3 regions of the Kitasatospora sp. NPDC056076 genome follow, and region 3 is predicted to be linked to each of the others. Evidence: predicted binding sites of a transcription regulator. Region 3 holds the regulator's gene; each other region holds the start of a gene.
The links. Region 3 encodes HrcA, which represses chaperone genes, less so after heat shock. Its sites were predicted from a motif close to TTNGCACTCNGNNNNNCNGAGTGCNAA; they were not measured.
Positions count from the first base shown of each region.

Region 1: a site for HrcA is predicted at 2,441-2,467, ahead of groES (co-chaperone GroES). Genes of this name have one in related genera too.
Region 2: a site for HrcA is predicted at 2,558-2,584, ahead of groL (chaperonin GroEL). Genes of this name have one in related genera too.

Region 1 is NZ_JBHJWG010000001.1:339,083-344,538, forward strand. It holds gene ACFC1T_RS01690 (polysaccharide deacetylase family protein) at 42-956, shown strand; gene ACFC1T_RS01695 (methyltransferase domain-containing protein) at 1,143-2,312, opposite strand; gene groES (co-chaperone GroES) at 2,609-2,914, shown strand; gene groL (chaperonin GroEL) at 3,027-4,655, shown strand; gene ACFC1T_RS01710 (LysR family transcriptional regulator) at 4,797-5,456, shown strand, end outside.
Region 2 is NZ_JBHJWG010000016.1:83,733-89,188, reverse strand. It holds SAM riboswitch class I at 1-28, shown strand, start outside; gene thrC (threonine synthase) at 46-1,326, shown strand; gene ACFC1T_RS15920 (MoaD/ThiS family protein) at 1,355-1,633, shown strand; gene ACFC1T_RS15915 (cold-shock protein) at 2,181-2,384, shown strand; gene groL (chaperonin GroEL) at 2,741-4,363, shown strand; gene ACFC1T_RS15905 (hypothetical protein) at 4,526-4,882, shown strand; gene ACFC1T_RS15900 (hypothetical protein) at 4,879-5,456, opposite strand, start outside.
Region 3 is NZ_JBHJWG010000036.1:20,392-25,847, forward strand. It holds gene ACFC1T_RS26600 (hypothetical protein) at 1-402, opposite strand, end outside; gene htpX (zinc metalloprotease HtpX) at 447-1,367, opposite strand; gene hrcA (heat-inducible transcriptional repressor HrcA) at 1,635-2,669, shown strand; gene dnaJ (molecular chaperone DnaJ) at 2,747-3,886, shown strand; gene ACFC1T_RS26620 (16S rRNA (uracil(1498)-N(3))-methyltransferase) at 3,965-4,714, shown strand; gene ACFC1T_RS26625 (S41 family peptidase) at 4,797-5,456, shown strand, end outside.

The sequences.
Region 1 (5,456 bases), on a different contig from region 3:
ATAGCTGAGAGAACGCTGGACGGGACCGGGAGCGCGGTGCGGTGAACAGGGACGGGCGGAGCAGGACCAGGACGTACGTGGCGGGGGCGGTGGCCCTGCTGGCCTTCGCCACCGCGTGCGGCGACAACGGGGGCGGCGGCAGCGCCGCCCCGGCCGCGAGCACGGCCGGGACGGCGGAGCAGACCCGGCCGCCCGCCGGCGGCACCCCCAGCGCCGCGGCCACCACGCCCGGCGCGGCCCCGGCCCAGGGCGACGCCGCGGCCTGGGCGAAGTGGAACCTCAAGCCGCTCGCCCCGGCCCCCGCGCCGCCCGCCGACAAGCCCGTCAAGCTCGAACGCACCGGCACCGTACCGGTGTTCAGCGACGTGAAGACCACCGACAAGGTCGTCTTCATCACCATCGACGACGGCGCCGAGAAGGACCCGAAGTTCGTCGAGATGCTGACCGACCTCAAGGTGCCGATCTCGATGTTCCTGACCAAGGACATCGTCAAGAACGACTACGGCTACTTCAAGCCGCTCCAGGCACTGGGCAACCACATCCAGAACCACACCGTCACCCACCCGGTGATGAGCAAGCTGTCGGCCGACAAGCAGAAGTCCGAGATCTGCGAGGACCAGGCCGCGCTCACCCAGCAGTACGGCACCGCCCCGCTGCTGTTCCGCCCGCCGTTCGGCGACGGCGCCAACACCCCGATGCTCAACACCTCGGTGCAGCAGTGCGGCCCGCGCGCGATCGTGCTGTGGCGCGAGTCGATGCAGATCCACGACATGCAGTACCAGGCGGGCGACAAGAAGCTGAAGTCCGGCGACATCATCCTGGCGCACTTCCGCGGCCCCAAGGAGCTCAAGGGCGCCACCATGACCCAGATGTTCGCGGACCTGCTGGCCCGGATCCAGGAGCAGGGCTTCTCGGTGGCCCGGCTGGAGGACTACATCCAGGCGCCGGCCTCCTAGGGTCCGTCTTCAAACTCCCGTCTGCGGGGCGACGCCGGGGCACGCGCCTCGCCGCGTTGTCGTCGGTCGCCAATGCGCTGCATTGGGCTCCCTCCTCCGCCTTGCGATGCACGCACCCCAACGCCGCCCCGCCCGCCCTCCGGGCGGACGACGGGAGTTTGAAGACGAACCCTAGGCCCTGTCCGCTCAGACCGGCCGGCCCAGCATCATCAGCGGCCCGTTGTCGGTGCGGCTGAGGATCACCGTGACGGAGTTCGGCCCGGAGGGCTTGAGCTGGCGGCGCAGTTCCTCCGGGGTGATCGCCATCCCGCGCTTCTTGATCACCACCGTGCCGACCGCGCGCTCGCGCAGCAGTGCCTTCAGCTTCTTGACGTTGTACGGGAGCACGTCGGTGAGTTCGAAGGCGTGCGCGTACGGGGTGGCGACCAGGCGGTCCGAGGTCACGTAGGCGATCTTCGGGTCGATCAGCCGGCCGTCGACCTGCCCGGCCACCTCGGCCACCAGGTGCGCCCGGATCACCGCGCCGTCCGGCTCGTACAGGTAGCGCCCGACCGGGCCGGCCGGCGGGTCGGGCAGGTCGCCGCCGGTCAGGCTGTCGCCGTGCGGCAGCAGGGTCGCGCGGTGCGGGCGGACCGCCCCGGTGCCGAACCAGAGCACCGCCTCCTTGACGTCCCCGTGGTCGGAGACCCACTCGGCCTCGGCGTCCGCCGGGACGGCCTCGTGCGGGATGCCCGGGGCGACCTTCAACGCGCCGATCGGGGTCCGCCGCCCGGCCTCGACCGCCCAGGACAGCGGCGGGGCGTACGCCTCCGGGTCGAACACCCGGCCGCGCGAGGTGCGCCGCGCCGGGTCGGTGAACACCGCGTCGTAGCCGGTGACGTCCACCTCGGCGACGTCCGCGCAGCGCACCTCCACCAGCTCCGACAGGCCCAGCGCGGCGGCGTTGGCGGCGGTGGCGGCGCAGGCCGCCGGGTCCTTGTCGACGGCCAGCACCCGGATCCCGGCCCGGGCCAGGGCCAGCACGTCCCCGCCGATGCCGCAGCAGAGGTCCGCCAGGCGCCGTACGCCCAGCTCGGCGAAGCGGCGGGCCCGCCACTCGGCCACGCTGCGCCGGGTGGACTGCTCGACCCCGTTGGGCGTGAAGTACATCAGGTCGGCGTCCGCCCCGAACTTCGCCCGCGCCCGCTGCCGCAGCCGCGCCTGGCCGAACGCCGCCGACACCAGCTCCGCCGGGTGCTCCCGCCGCAGCCGGGTGGCCAGCGCCAGCTCCTCCTCGGGGGTGAACTCGCGCAGCTCGGCGAGCAGGGCCTGACCCTCGGGGGTCAGCAGGGGCTGGAGGTTCTCGGTGTCCACCAGGTCATTCTGACCGGTCGGCCCGTCAGCAGGGCCGGCAGCGTCGGCGTGAACGGCGTCGCCGGCGGGGCCCGGGGAGTGGATCCGGAGTGTGGCCGCTCGTCCGCGGGTCGAGCCCGCAGGGCGCGTCGTTGGCACTCTGGTTGACTGAGTGCTAACGGCAGCCTATGGTCGTCCTTGGCACTCCCCACTGGGGGAGTGCTAATGCGAAGACGTGTGCCTGACCCCCGCGACGGCAGGTACGCAGGTTCGCCCCTACCCGTTAGAAAACCCCGTAATCTCCGAAGGGGAGCTCGGACGTGACCACCAGCAGCAAGGTTGCCATCAAGCCGCTCGAGGACCGCATTGTGGTCCAGCCGCTCGACGCCGAGACCACCACGGCCTCCGGCCTGGTTATCCCGGACACCGCCAAGGAGAAGCCCCAGGAGGGCGTCGTCCTGGCTGTCGGCCCGGGCCGCTTCGAGGACGGCCAGCGTCTGCCGCTCGACGTCGCCGTGGGTGACATCGTCCTGTACTCGAAGTACGGCGGCACTGAGGTGAAGTACCAGGGCGAGGAGTACCTCGTCCTCTCCGCCCGCGACGTTCTCGCCATCATCGAGAAGTAAGTCGTTCCGACCCGCCCCGGATCCGTGTCCCTAGTGACAGGGGCCCGGGGCGTGGTTGTTGGTTCACGTAGTTCGGCGGCCGGCCGGCCGCAGCCCCGAGGGAATAGGGAACATGGCGAAGATCCTGCAGTTCGACGAGGACGCCCGCCGCTCGCTGGAGCGCGGTGTCAACAAGCTGGCCGACACCGTCAAGGTGACCATCGGCCCCAAGGGCCGCAACGTCGTCATCGACAAGAAGTTCGGCGCCCCGACCATCACCAACGACGGTGTCACCATCGCCCGTGAGGTCGAGCTGGACGACCCGTACGAGAACCTTGGCGCGCAGCTCGTCAAGGAGGTCGCCACCAAGACCAACGACGTCGCGGGTGACGGCACCACCACCGCCACCGTGCTGGCCCAGGCCCTGGTCAACGAGGGTCTGCGCAACGTCGCCGCCGGTGCCGGCCCGGCCGCCCTCAAGAAGGGCATCGACAAGGCCGTCGCCGCCGTCTCCGAGCACCTGCTGTCCATCGCCCGCGAGATCGAGGGCAAGGACGACGTCGCCGCCGTCGCGTCCCTCTCCGCGCAGGACACCCAGGTCGGCGAGCTGATCGCCGAGGCGATCGACAAGGTCGGCAAGGACGGTGTCATCACCGTCGAGGAGTCGAACACCTTCGGCGTGGAGCTGGACTTCACCGAGGGCATGCAGTTCGACAAGGGCTACCTGTCGCCGTACTTCGTCACCGACGCCGAGCGCCAGGAAGCGGTCCTCGAGGACCCGTACATCCTGATCAACCAGGGCAAGATCTCCTCCATCCAGGAGCTGCTGCCGCTGCTGGAGAAGATCCTGCAGAGCGGTGCCTCCAAGCCGCTGCTGATCATCGCCGAGGACGTCGACGGCGAGGCGCTGTCGACCCTGGTCGTGAACAAGATCCGCGGCACCTTCAACGCCGTCGCCGTCAAGGCCCCGGGCTTCGGCGACCGCCGCAAGGCGATCCTCGGCGACCTGGCCGTCCTCACCGGCGGCACGGTCATCTCCGAGGAGGTCGGCCTCAAGCTCGACCAGGCCGGTCTGGACGTGCTGGGCACCGCCCGCCGCGTGACCATCACCAAGGACGACACCACCGTCGTCGACGGTGCCGGTGACTCCGAGGCCGTGGCCGGCCGCGTCGCCCAGATCAAGGGCGAGATCGCCGCGACCGACTCCGACTGGGACCGCGAGAAGCTGCAGGAGCGCCTGGCCAAGCTGGCCGGCGGCGTCTGCGTCATCAAGGTCGGCGCCGCCACCGAGGTGGAGCTCAAGGAGCGCAAGCACCGCCTGGAGGACGCCATCTCGGCGACCCGCGCCGCGGTCGAGGAGGGCATCGTCGCCGGCGGTGGCGCCTCGCTGGTGCACGCCGCCAAGGTGCTGAACGACGGCCTGGGCCTGTCGGGTGACGAGGCCACCGGTGTCGCCGTGGTCCGCAAGGCGCTGCACGAGCCGCTGCGCTGGATCGCCCAGAACGCCGGCCTCGAGGGCTACGTCATCACCCACAAGGTCGCCGAGCTGGAGGCCGGTCACGGCTTCAACGCGGCCACCGGTGAGTACGGCGACCTGCTGAAGGCCGGCGTCATCGACCCGGTCAAGGTCACCCGCTCCGCGCTGGAGAACGCCGCCTCGATCGCCTCCCTGCTCCTCACCACCGAGACCCTCGTGGTGGAGAAGAAGGAGGAGGAGGCCGACGCCGGTCACTCGCACGGCGGCCACGGCCACTCGCACTGAGGCACCGACGCCTGACCGGAGGCCCGGCCCACTCCCCCGAGGGAGTGGGCCGGGCCTCCGGCTGTTGTTCGGTGGGTGCGCTTGAGGCTTCAACTATCAGTAGAATTTTGCAGAATGCAAAGATTGCCTTATAACTGAGGGATGATCGAGGCCCGCCACCTGCGCGTCCTGCGTGCCGTCGCCCGCACCGGCTCCTTCTCCGCCGCCGCCCGCGAGCTGGGGTGCACCCAGCCCGCCATCAGCCAGCAGATGAAGGCCCTGGAGAAGTCGGTGGACACCCCGCTGGTGGTCCGCTCGGGCCGCGGGATGCAGCTCAGCGAGGCCGGGCGGGTGCTGCTCAAGCATGCCACCGGGATCCTGGCCGGGCTCTCCGCCGCCGAGGAGGAGGTGGCCGCGATCGCCGGGCTGCGGGCCGGCCGGGTGCGGCTGGTCTCCTTCCCGACCGCGAGTTCCACCCTGGTGCCGCCCGCGGTCGCCCGCCTGCGGGACAGCCATCCGGGGGTGCGCGTGTCGCTGGTCGAGGCCGAGCCGCCGGAGTCGCTGGCGATGCTGCGCGGCGGCGAGTGCGAGATCGCACTGGCCTTCCGCTACCCGCAGTCCGACGGTGCGGCCGCGGCGCCCGCCCCCGCGCACGGTACGCCGCGCGAGGCCCGGGCCGAGGCGAACCTGGAGGCCCAGCAGCTGTCGGCCGGCACCGACTGGTCCGACCTGGTGGTCACCCCGCTGCTGGACGACCCGCTGGTGGGCCTGCTGCCGGCCGCCCACCCGCTGGCCGGGCGGGGCGGTCCGGTGGAGCTGGCG
Region 2 (5,456 bases), on a different contig from region 3:
CGCGACCGCGCCGCGGGGAAGATGAGGAGAGAGGCCTCCGCCATCATGGCTATCGACATCGCCGCACCTGTTTCCGTCGACCTCGGCCCCGCCGCCGCCCTGTCCTGTCGGGAGTGCGGAACCCGCTTCCCGCTCGGCCCCAGCTTCGCCTGTGTGGAGTGCTTCGGGCCGCTGGAGATCGCCTACGAGTTCGGCAGCGAGCGCGCCGAGGAGCTGCGCAAGCGGATCGAGTCCGGCCCCGCGTCCATCTGGCGGTACGCGCCGCTGCTGCCGGTGCCGGCCGACGTCGCCTCGAAGCCCAACCTGAACCCCGGCTGGACCCCGCTGGTGAAGGCGGACAACCTGGGCCGGGAGCTCGGGTTCACCGCCCAGCTGCACGTCAAGGACGACTCGGGCAACCCGACGCACTCGTTCAAGGACCGGGTGGTGGCCTGCGCGATCGAGGCGGCCCGGGCGTTCGGCTACACCACGCTGTCCTGCTCGTCGACCGGCAACCTGGCCGGTGCGGTGGGTGCGGCGGCGGCCCGGGCCGGGTTCCGCTCCTGCGTGTTCATCCCGCACGACCTGGAGCAGGGCAAGGTCGTGATGGCCGGGGTGTACGGCGGTGAGCTGGTCGGCATCGAGGGCAACTACGACGACGTGAACCGGTTCTGCTCGGAGCTGATCGGGGACCCGGCCGGCGAGGGCTGGGGCTTCGTCAACGTCAATCTGCGGCCGTACTACGGCGAGGGCTCCAAGACGCTGGCCTACGAGATCTGCGAGCAGCTCGGCTGGCGGCTGCCGGAGCAGATCGTCATCCCGATCGCCTCGGGCTCGCAGCTGACGAAGATCGACAAGGGTCTGCAGGAGCTGATCAAGCTGGGCCTGGTGGAGGACCGGCCGTACCGGATCTTCGGCGCCCAGGCCGAGGGCTGCTCGCCGGTGTCGGCGGCGTTCAAGGCCGGCCGGGACGTGATCAGGCCGGTGAAGCCGGACACCATCGCCAAGTCGCTGGCGATCGGCAACCCGGCGGACGGCCCGTACGTGCTGGACATCGCCCGCCGGACCGGCGGCGCGGTGGAGGACGTCACGGACGCGGAGGTGGTGGCGGCGATCCGGCTGCTGGCCCGGACCGAGGGGATCTTCGCGGAGACCGCGGGCGGGGTGACCGTCGGCGTGTTGAAGAAGCTCGTGGAGACCGGTCAGCTGGACCCGTCCAAGGAGACCGTCGCGATCAACACCGGGGACGGCCTGAAGACGCTGGACGCCGTCTCCGAGGCGGGCATGACCGCCGTCATCCGCCCGACGCTGGACTCCTTCCACGCCGCCGGCCTCGCGTCCGTCTGATCCACCCCCCCACCCCGCTAGGAGAGTCATGAGCGCCAACGTCCGCATCCCCACCATCCTGCGCACCTACACCGGCGGTGCGGCCGAGGTGCCCGCCGAGGGGGCCACCCTGGGCGAGGTCATCGCCGACCTGGAGCGCAACCACGCGGGCATCGCGGCCCGGATCCTGGACGACACCGGCAAGCTGCGCCGCTTCGTCAACGTGTACGTGAACGACGACGACGTGCGGTTCGCCGAGGGTCTGGCGACCGGGATCGCGGACGGTGCGAGCGTTTCGATCATTCCGGCGGTGGCCGGCGGCTGCTGAGCCGTTCCCGCTTCCCGGCCGTCCGCGCGTACGGAATTCCGCTCTCCGTACGCGCGGACGGCCGTCGGCATTTCGGTGGGAATATTTTCGGTCCGAGTCGGAGTAGAGTGTGGCTCTGCTGGGAACAGGGCTTCCCCTTCCGGCGGTGGGTGCTTCGCCGGAGCCCGTCCGGGCGCTGAGACCGGCCCGGGGCCCGGGCGGTGAAACATGTCAGGCAGATGTCAGAATTCCTGCAGGCATTTGAGTAATTCGTCCGCTATGTCCGGCGCTAATTGCCGATTTCCTCCCGGTTTGTTCGCTCTTGTCTCTCGACGGGGCTGCGGAATTCCCGGCGGCGGACCCTGTTGCAGAGGGCGTCGATCCGGATACATTCAGCGGCGGTCGACGTAATCAACCGCTCACGGAAGCCGTCCGGCGCCCCCGTGCGGAGGATTGCGGCGTGCACGGCTGCGTCCAGGGGGGGTTCCCCGGGCCGGCCTTCAAACCAGACCCGGGCCCGCGACCTGCTGGCCCGTGAAGGGCCAGCACAGCACTAGGGGAGTTCGGAATGGCTCAGGGCACCGTCAAGTGGTTCAACGCGGAGAAGGGCTACGGCTTCATCGCGGTCGACGGTGGTGCGGACGTCTTCGTCCACTACAGCGCGATCCAGATGGACGGCTACCGCACCCTCGAGGAGGGCCAGCGGGTCGAGTTCGAGATCTCCCAGGGACAGAAGGGCCCGCAGGCGGACATGGTCCGCGCGGCGGTCTGACCTCTTCCGGAACCCAGGAGCTCGGCGCGGCCCACGGCTGGTGACCACTCGCTTCTCGACGGGCCCGTACGACACGCGTCGTACGGGCCCGTTCGCGTTCCCGCGCCGGGCCGTCCGGGGTGCCGGGCGGGGGTGGGCGGGGGTGGGCGGCGGCTCGCGGGTCGGCCGTGGGGCTTGCACTCGACCACCCGGAGTGCTAATCATTGGCGTTAGCACTCACAGTGTGAGAGTGACAGCGGACCGGGTCGGTGAGGCCCCCGGGAGCGGCAGGGGAATGGACCTCCGCACACCAGGGCCGTCCGTCGCGGGCACCCCTTGGTCCGAGCAGTCGACCGTGTCCCGGAGGACCACTTCTGATGGCCAAGATCATCGCCTTTGATGAGGAAGCTCGCCGCGGCCTTGAGCGTGGCATGAACCAGCTCGCCGACGCGGTGAAGGTCACGCTCGGCCCCAAGGGCCGCAACGTCGTGCTGGAGAAGAAGTGGGGCGCCCCCACGATCACCAACGACGGTGTCTCCATCGCCAAGGAGATCGAGCTCGAGGACCCCTACGAGAAGATCGGCGCGGAGCTCGTCAAGGAGGTCGCCAAGAAGACGGACGACGTCGCGGGTGACGGCACCACCACCGCCACCGTGCTCGCCCAGGCCCTGGTTCGCGAGGGTCTGCGCAACGTCGCCGCCGGCGCCAACCCGATGGCCCTCAAGCGCGGTATCGAGAAGGCCGTCGCCGCCGTCTCGGACCAGCTGCTGGCCCAGGCCAAGGACGTGGAGACCAAGGAGCAGATCGCCTCCACCGCCTCCATCTCCGCCGCTGACACCCAGATCGGCGAGCTCATCGCCGAGGCCATGGACAAGGTCGGCAAGGAAGGCGTCATCACCGTCGAGGAGAGCAACACCTTCGGTCTGGAGCTCGAGCTCACCGAGGGCATGCGCTTCGACAAGGGCTACATCTCCGCCTACTTCGCCACCGACCTGGAGCGCATGGAGGCGACGTTCGAGGACCCGTACATCCTCATCGCCAACTCCAAGATCGGCTCGGTCAAGGACCTGCTCCCGCTGCTGGAGAAGGTCATGCAGAGCGGCAAGCCGCTCGTCATCATCGCCGAGGACGTCGAGGGCGAGGCCCTGTCGACCCTGGTCGTGAACAAGATCCGCGGCACCTTCAAGTCCGTCGCCGTCAAGGCCCCGGGCTTCGGCGACCGCCGCAAGGCCATGCTCGGCGACATCGCCATCCTCACCGGTGGCACCGTGATCTCCGAGGAGGTCGGCCTCAAGCTGGAGAACGCCGGCATCGACCTGCTGGGCACCGCCCGCAAGGTGGTCATCACCAAGGACGAGACCACCATCGTCGACGGTGGCGGCGACAGCGACCAGGTCGCCGGCCGCGTGAACCAGATCCGCGCCGAGATCGAGAACAGCGACTCGGACTACGACCGCGAGAAGCTCCAGGAGCGCCTCGCCAAGCTGGCCGGCGGCGTGGCCGTCATCAAGGCCGGCGCGGCCACCGAGGTGGAGCTCAAGGAGCGCAAGCACCGCATCGAGGACGCCGTCCGCAACGCCAAGGCCGCCGTCGAGGAGGGCATCGTCGCCGGTGGTGGCGTCGCGCTGCTGCAGGCCGGTGTCGCCTTCGACAAGCTGGAGCTGGAGGGCGACGAGGCCACCGGTGCCAACATCGTCAAGGTCGCGCTGGAGGCCCCGATCAAGCAGATCGCGACCAACGCCGGCCTGGAGGGTGGCGTCGTGGTGGAGAAGGTGCGCAACCTCCCCGCCGGTCACGGCCTGAACGCCGCCACCAACGAGTACGTCGACCTGGTCGCCGCGGGCATCATCGACCCGGCCAAGGTCACCCGCTCCGCGCTGCAGAACGCCGCCTCCATCGCGGCGCTGTTCCTCACCACCGAGGCCGTCATCGCCGACAAGCCGGAGAAGGCCGCCGCGGCCGCCGGCGGCGGCATGCCGGGCGGTGACATGGACTTCTGATCCTGATCGGACTCCGATCGGATCGGCTGATCCTCGTCCGCGTGGGCGGTTCCCTTCGGGGGGCCGCCCACGCGGCGTTTCCGCCCCGGGGCGTTCCGGCTCCGGGGCGTTGCGGCCCCGGACCCGTTTTGAAGCCACGGGCGGGCCGCGGAGAATGGACGGATGGCTTCCGACGACATCGAGACCGCCCTGCACAACGCCCGGGCCCAGATCCTGGCCGACCTCACCGCGCGGGACGTGGCGGACGCCGCCGTCGTCTCGCTGGTGGAACAGGCCGTCACCCACCGCCGCTGGTGGCTGGAGCAGTGGCCGGACGGCACCGAGTACGTGCTCGGGCTGGTCGCCCAGGACGTCCAGGACGCGCTGCTGGAGGCGTACGGCCGGTGGCCGCTGTGCACCGGCTGCGCGGCCGACGGGGACCCGCACGCGCTGAGCGTGGAGCCCGAGCTGGGGCCGGAGCCGCACTGGGTGTGCGGCAAGCAGGGAGCCGTGGTGGCGCCGGTGGGGGAGCTGGGTTAGTCCTCCAGGCGCTGGAGTTCGGTGGTGAGGTTGGTGCGGGCCGGTTCGGCGAGGCGCCGGTGGGCGTCGGGGGTGCGGTAGAGGGCCGGGAGCGCCAGCAGGTGGCGCAGGACGGCGGCGCGGCCGGTGCGGAAGTCCGGCTCGGGGACGAAGGCGTACTCCTCCCGGACGGCGGCCGCGTACGCCGCGTAGGCCTCGGGGGTGCCGCCGAGGACGGCGAGGTCCGCGTCGCAGAGCACCTCGCCGTCGCGGTCGCCGGGGGCCGGGTCGTGGCCGACGGTGAGCAGGACCAGCCGTTCGACCTCGGCGACGCGCTCGGCGGGCAGGCCGACGGCGGTCAGCGCGCGGACGGCGAGGGCGGCGCTGCGCTCCTCGTTCTCGGTGCGGTCGGGGCGGTACACGGCGTCGTGGAACCAGGCGGCGAGCCGGACGGTGTCGGGGTCGGCCGCGTGCCCGGCGAGCGCGTCGACGTGGCGCAGGACGGCGCGCAGGTGCTCGGCGGTGTGGTACCGGCGGCGCGGGTCCGACCAGCGGCGCAGCAGTTCGCGGCCGTACGGCTCGGGGTCGTCGGTGG
Region 3 (5,456 bases):
CTGGCCCTGGGGGTTGCGGAAGGCGACCAGGGAGCAGAGCAGCTGCGGGCCGAAGCCGTTCGCCTCCAGCTCGCTGTTGACCGCGTGCAGGTCGTTGACCAGTTCCGGGAGTTCCTCGGGGGCGTGCCGGGTGAGCAGCCAGGAGTAGCCGTAGCCGTCCTTGGAAGCCTCCACCGGGACGCCGCCGCGTTCGGTGTCGGCGTCCAGCAGGGCCCGGACCTGCTGCTCCACCTGGACGAAGGCGGCGCCCTCGACGGCCGCGAAGCAGACCGAGCCGAGCCCGGTGGGGAGGAACCCGGCCCCGGCCTCCAGGGTGAGCGCGGCGGACGGCACGCCGAACAGCTGGTCGAGGTCGGGCTTGACGGGCTTGGTGCGGCCGAACAGGGCGTCCAGGAATCCCACGGCGGTCCTTCCGGGAGTCGGGCGGGGCCGGAGCCCAGGGGGGGTCAGCGGCCGAGCTGCTCGGAGATCTTGGCCAGCTGGGCCAGCCGCTTCTCCAGCGTCGGGTGGGTGGAGAGCAGCTGGGAGGCGGTCTCCTTGGCGCTCAGTGCGGGGGCGAAGTAGAAGGCGTTGTAGGGCTGGGCCCGGCGCAGGTCCTCGGTGGGGATGGCGGCGATCTGCCCGGTGACCTTGGTGAGCGCCGAGGCGAGGGCGCTGGGCCGGCCGGTGAGCTGGGCGGCGGCCCGGTCGGCGGCCAGTTCGCGGTAGCGGGACAGCAGCCGGGTGAGCAGGAAGCTGATCGCGTAGACCACGATCGACACCAGCGGGATGACCAGCGCCGCGATGGCCGCGTTCTGGTCGTTGCTGTTGCGGTTGCCGCCCATGAACCCGCCGTACATGGCGACCCGGGTCATCGCCCCGGCGAGCACGCCGAGGAAGCCGGCGATGGTCATCACGGCGACGTCCCGGTGGGCGACGTGCGACAGCTCGTGCGCCAGGACGCCCTCCAGCTCCTCGGGTTCCAGTCGGCGCAGCAGGCCGGTGGTGACGCACACCACGGCGTTCTGCGGGTTGCGGCCGGTGGCGAAGGCGTTCGGCATGTCGCTGTCGGCGACCGCCACGCGGGGCTTGGGCATGTCGGCCAGGGCGCAGAGCCGGTCGATGGTGCCGTGCAGCTGGGGGTACTGCTCCTCGGTCACCCGGTGGGCGCCCATGGCCCGCTCGGTGATCTTGTCGCTGAACCAGAACTGGGCCACGAACAGCCCGCCGGAGATCAGCACGATCAGCGGCCAGGCCCCGCGCAGCAGCGCGATCAGCAGGCCCGTGAAACCGACGTACAACAGCCCGATCACGAACATCGTCCCGACCATGCGGCTGGTCAGGCCGCGGTCGGGCGCGAAACGGGTGTGCTGGCCCGAGCTCGACATCGCTTGCTCCTCCGTTCGCCGTCGCTTTCGATGCTGCCACCCGGACGGCCCCGGGGCACCACCCGCGCACGCGGAGTGTCGCGGTGGCCGTCCGGAACTGCGGGCAGGATCACCCCGGCCGGGCCGTTCCTGCGGTACGACCCGGGCCGTACACTGGCAGGTACGGTTTTGGCACTCGTGCGTGCAGAGTGCCAGGGTCGGGGTCCTCACCGGAGCGGCTCGCAGCATCACAGACGGACAACGTGCGAAGACGGAGGTGCGTGCCCCATGGCCGGAGAGGTCCGCCAGCTGGACGACCGCAAGCTCGCCGTGCTGCGCGCGATCGTCCAGGACTACGTGGGCACCGAGGAGCCGGTCGGCTCCAAGGCCCTGGTGGAGCGGCACAACCTCGGGGTGTCCCCGGCCACGGTGCGCAACGACATGGCGGCGCTGGAGGAGGAGGGGTACATCCACCAGCCGCACACCAGCGCCGGGCGGATCCCCACCGACAAGGGCTACCGGCTGTTCGTCGACAAGCTCGCCGAGATCAAGCCGATGAGCTCCCCGGAGCGCCGGGCGATCCGGCACTTCCTGGACGGCGCCGTCGACCTGGACGACGTGGTCACCCGTACGGTGCGGCTGCTCGCCCAGTTGACCCGCCAGGTCGCCGTGGTGCAGTACCCCTCGCTGACCCGCTCCACCGTCCGGCACATCGAGCTGGTGGCGCTGGCCCCGGCCAAGGTGATGCTGGTGCTGATCACCAACACCGGCCGGGTCGAGCAGCGGATGGTCGACTGCCCGGGCACGGTCGGCGAGACGGTCCTGGCGGACCTGCGCTCGCGGATCAACACCCGGGCGGCCGGCCAGCGGCTGCCGGACGTCCCGGGGCTCCTGGAGGAGCTCCCGGCGGCGTTCGAGCCGGCCGACCGGCCGACCGTCAGTACGGTCCTGGCGACGCTGTTCGAGGCGCTCGCCGAGCAGAACGAGGAGCGGATCATGCTGGCCGGCACGGCCAACCTGACCCGCTTCGGGCACGACTTCCCGCTCACCATCCAGCCGGTGCTGGAGGCCCTGGAGGAGCAGGTCGTCCTGCTCCGCCTCCTGGGTGAGACCACGGACGCCGCGATGACGGTCCGGATCGGGCGGGAGAACGCGTACGAAGGGCTGAATTCCACCTCGGTCGTTTCGGTCGGCTACGGTTCGGGCGACGAGAGTGTGGCCAAGCTGGGTGTGATCGGTCCGACCCGGATGGACTATCCGGGCACAATGGGGGCGGTGCGGGCGGTGGCACGGTACGTGGGCCAGATCCTGGCCGAGTCGTAGCACACGGCCGACCGTTAGAAATCTAACGGCGGCGTCCAGTCGCAGCACTACTACAGGCGGAACAAGCGGAGCATTTGGTGGCCACGGACTACTACGCGGTACTCGGCGTCCGACGGGATGCGGGGCAGGACGAGATCAAGAAGGCGTTCCGGCGCCTGGCACGCGAACTGCACCCGGACGTCAACCCGGACCCGAAGACGCAGGAGCGGTTCAAGGAGATCAACGCCGCCTACGAGGTGCTCTCCGACCCGCAGAAGCGCCAGGTCTACGACCTGGGCGGTGACCCGCTGTCGCCGGGCGGCGGTGGCGCGGGCGGCTTCGGCGCCGGCGCGGCGGGCTTCGGCTTCTCCGACATCATGGACGCCTTCTTCGGCGCCGCGGCCGGCCAGCGCGGCCCGCGCTCGCGCACCCGCCGGGGCCAGGACGCCATGATCCGGCTGGAGATCACCCTGGAGGAGGCCGCCTTCGGCACCACCAAGGAACTCCAGGTCGACACCGCCGTCACCTGCACCACCTGCAGCGGCGAGGGCGCGGCCCCCGGCACCTCGGCCCAGACCTGCGACATGTGCCGCGGCAAGGGCGAGGTCTCCCAGGTCACCCGCTCCTTCCTGGGCCAGGTCATGACCTCCCGCCCGTGCCCGCAGTGCCAGGGCTTCGGCACCGTGGTGCCGACCCCGTGCCCCGAGTGCGCGGGCGACGGCCGGGTGCGGGCCCGCCGCACCCTGACCGTGAAGATCCCGGCCGGCGTGGACAACGGCACCCGGATCCAGCTGGCCGGCGAGGGCGAGGTCGGCCCCGGCGGCGGCCCGGCCGGCGACCTCTACGTCGAGATCGCCGAGACCACCCACACGGTCTTCCAGCGGCGCGGGGACGACCTGCACTGCACCGTCACCATCCCGATGACGGCGGCCTCGCTCGGCACCCAGGTGCCGCTGCAGACCCTGGACGGGCTGGAGGAGGTCGACATCCGGCCCGGCACCCAGTCCGGCCAGTCGATCCCGCTGCACGGCCGGGGCATCACCCACCTGCGCGGGGGCGGCCGGGGCGACCTGATAGTGCACGTCGAGGTGCAGACGCCCACCAAGCTCGACCCCGAGCAGGAGGAGCTGCTGCGCCGGCTCGCCGTGCTGCGCGGCGAGGAGCGGCCGTCCGGCCAGTTCGCGCCGGGCCAGCAGGGCCTGTTCTCACGCCTGAAGGACGCCTTCAACGGCCGGTAGTCGTCCGAGGAGGGGTGCCGGGGGAGGACCCCCGGCACCCCTTCGGTGTTCCCGTTCCATCCCAGGAGGTTCCCCGCCATGACCGCGCCCGTCTTCGTCGTCGAGACCGAGCGGATCGCCGCCGCCGCACCCGGGGCCGTGCTGCGCCTCGACGGGCCCGAGGGGCGGCACGCGGCAGCGGTGAAGCGGCTGGCGGCCGGCGAGGCGGTCACCCTGGCGGACGGGCTGGGGCTGGGCGTGGACGGCACCGTCGCCGCGGTGCTCGGCAAGGACGCGATCGAGGTCACGGTGGAGGCCGTGCGGCGCGAGCCCGAGCCCGCGCCGCGGATCGTGGTCGTCCAGGCGCTGCCCAAGGGCGACCGCGGCGAGCTGGCCGTGGAGACCATGACCGAGGTCGGCGTGGACGTGGTGGTCCCCTGGGCCGCCTCGCGCTGCATCACCCAGTGGAAGGGTGAGCGCGGCGCCAAGGCGCTCGCCAAGTGGCGGGCCACCGCCCGGGAGGCGGGCAAGCAGTCCCGCCGGCTGCGCTTCCCCGAGGTGCGCGAGCCGATGACCACCCGGCAGCTGGCGCCGCTGCTGGCCGGGGCCGCGCTCGCCGCGGTGCTGCACGAGGAGGGCGCCGAGCCGCTGGCGCACGCCGCGCTGCCGGCCGGCGGGGACATCGTGCTGGTGGTCGGCCCGGAGGGCGGGGTCTCCCCGGAGGAGCTGGCCGCCTTCGCCGAGGCCGGCGCGAAGCCGTACCGGCTGGGCCCCTCGGTGCTGCGCACCTCGACCGCCGGGGTGGCCGCCGGGGCGCTGCTGCTGGGGCGCACCGGCCGCTGGGCCTGACCCCACCGGCAACTCCCGTGCGCCCGCCGGGAGTCTGCGGAGAACGGAGCGGCTCGTACCCGCACCTGCCTACGCTGGCGGCGTGACGGACTCCCTGAGCACCTCCGCGGGCGCCTATCTGCGCCACCCCCATCTGCACGGTGACCTGGTCGCCTTCGTCGCCGAGGACGACCTGTGGCTCGCCCCGCTGGAGGGCGGCCGGGCCTGGCGGCTGACGGCCGATCACCTGCCGGTGCAGCACCCCAGGTTCTCCCCGGACGGGCGCCACCTCGCCTTCACCTCCACCCGGGACGGCGCCCCCGAGGTGCACGTGGTGCCGGTGGACGGCGGACCGTCCCGGCGGCTGACGTACTGGGGCAACGCCGAGACCCGGGTGCAGGGGTGGACCGCCGACGGGCGCCCGATCGCCACCACCGGCGCGGGCGAGTCCGGGGTGCGCCGCTGCTGGGCGCACGCGGTGCCGCTGGACGGCGGCGAGCCGGTGCGGCTGCCGTACGGGCCGGTCGGCGGGCTCGCCTTCGAGCCGGAGGGCGTCGGGGACCCTGCGGCCGAAGCCGGGGGGAGGGTGCTGCTGGTGACCGTCAACAACCGCGAGCCGGCCTGGTGGAAGCGCTACCGGGGCGGCCGGGCCGGCAAGTTGTGGATCGGGCGGGACCGGTTCGTCCGGATCCACCAGGACCTGGCCGGGCAGCTCGACTCCCCGCTCTGGGTGGCCGGGGACGGCGACGGCCGGATCGCCTTC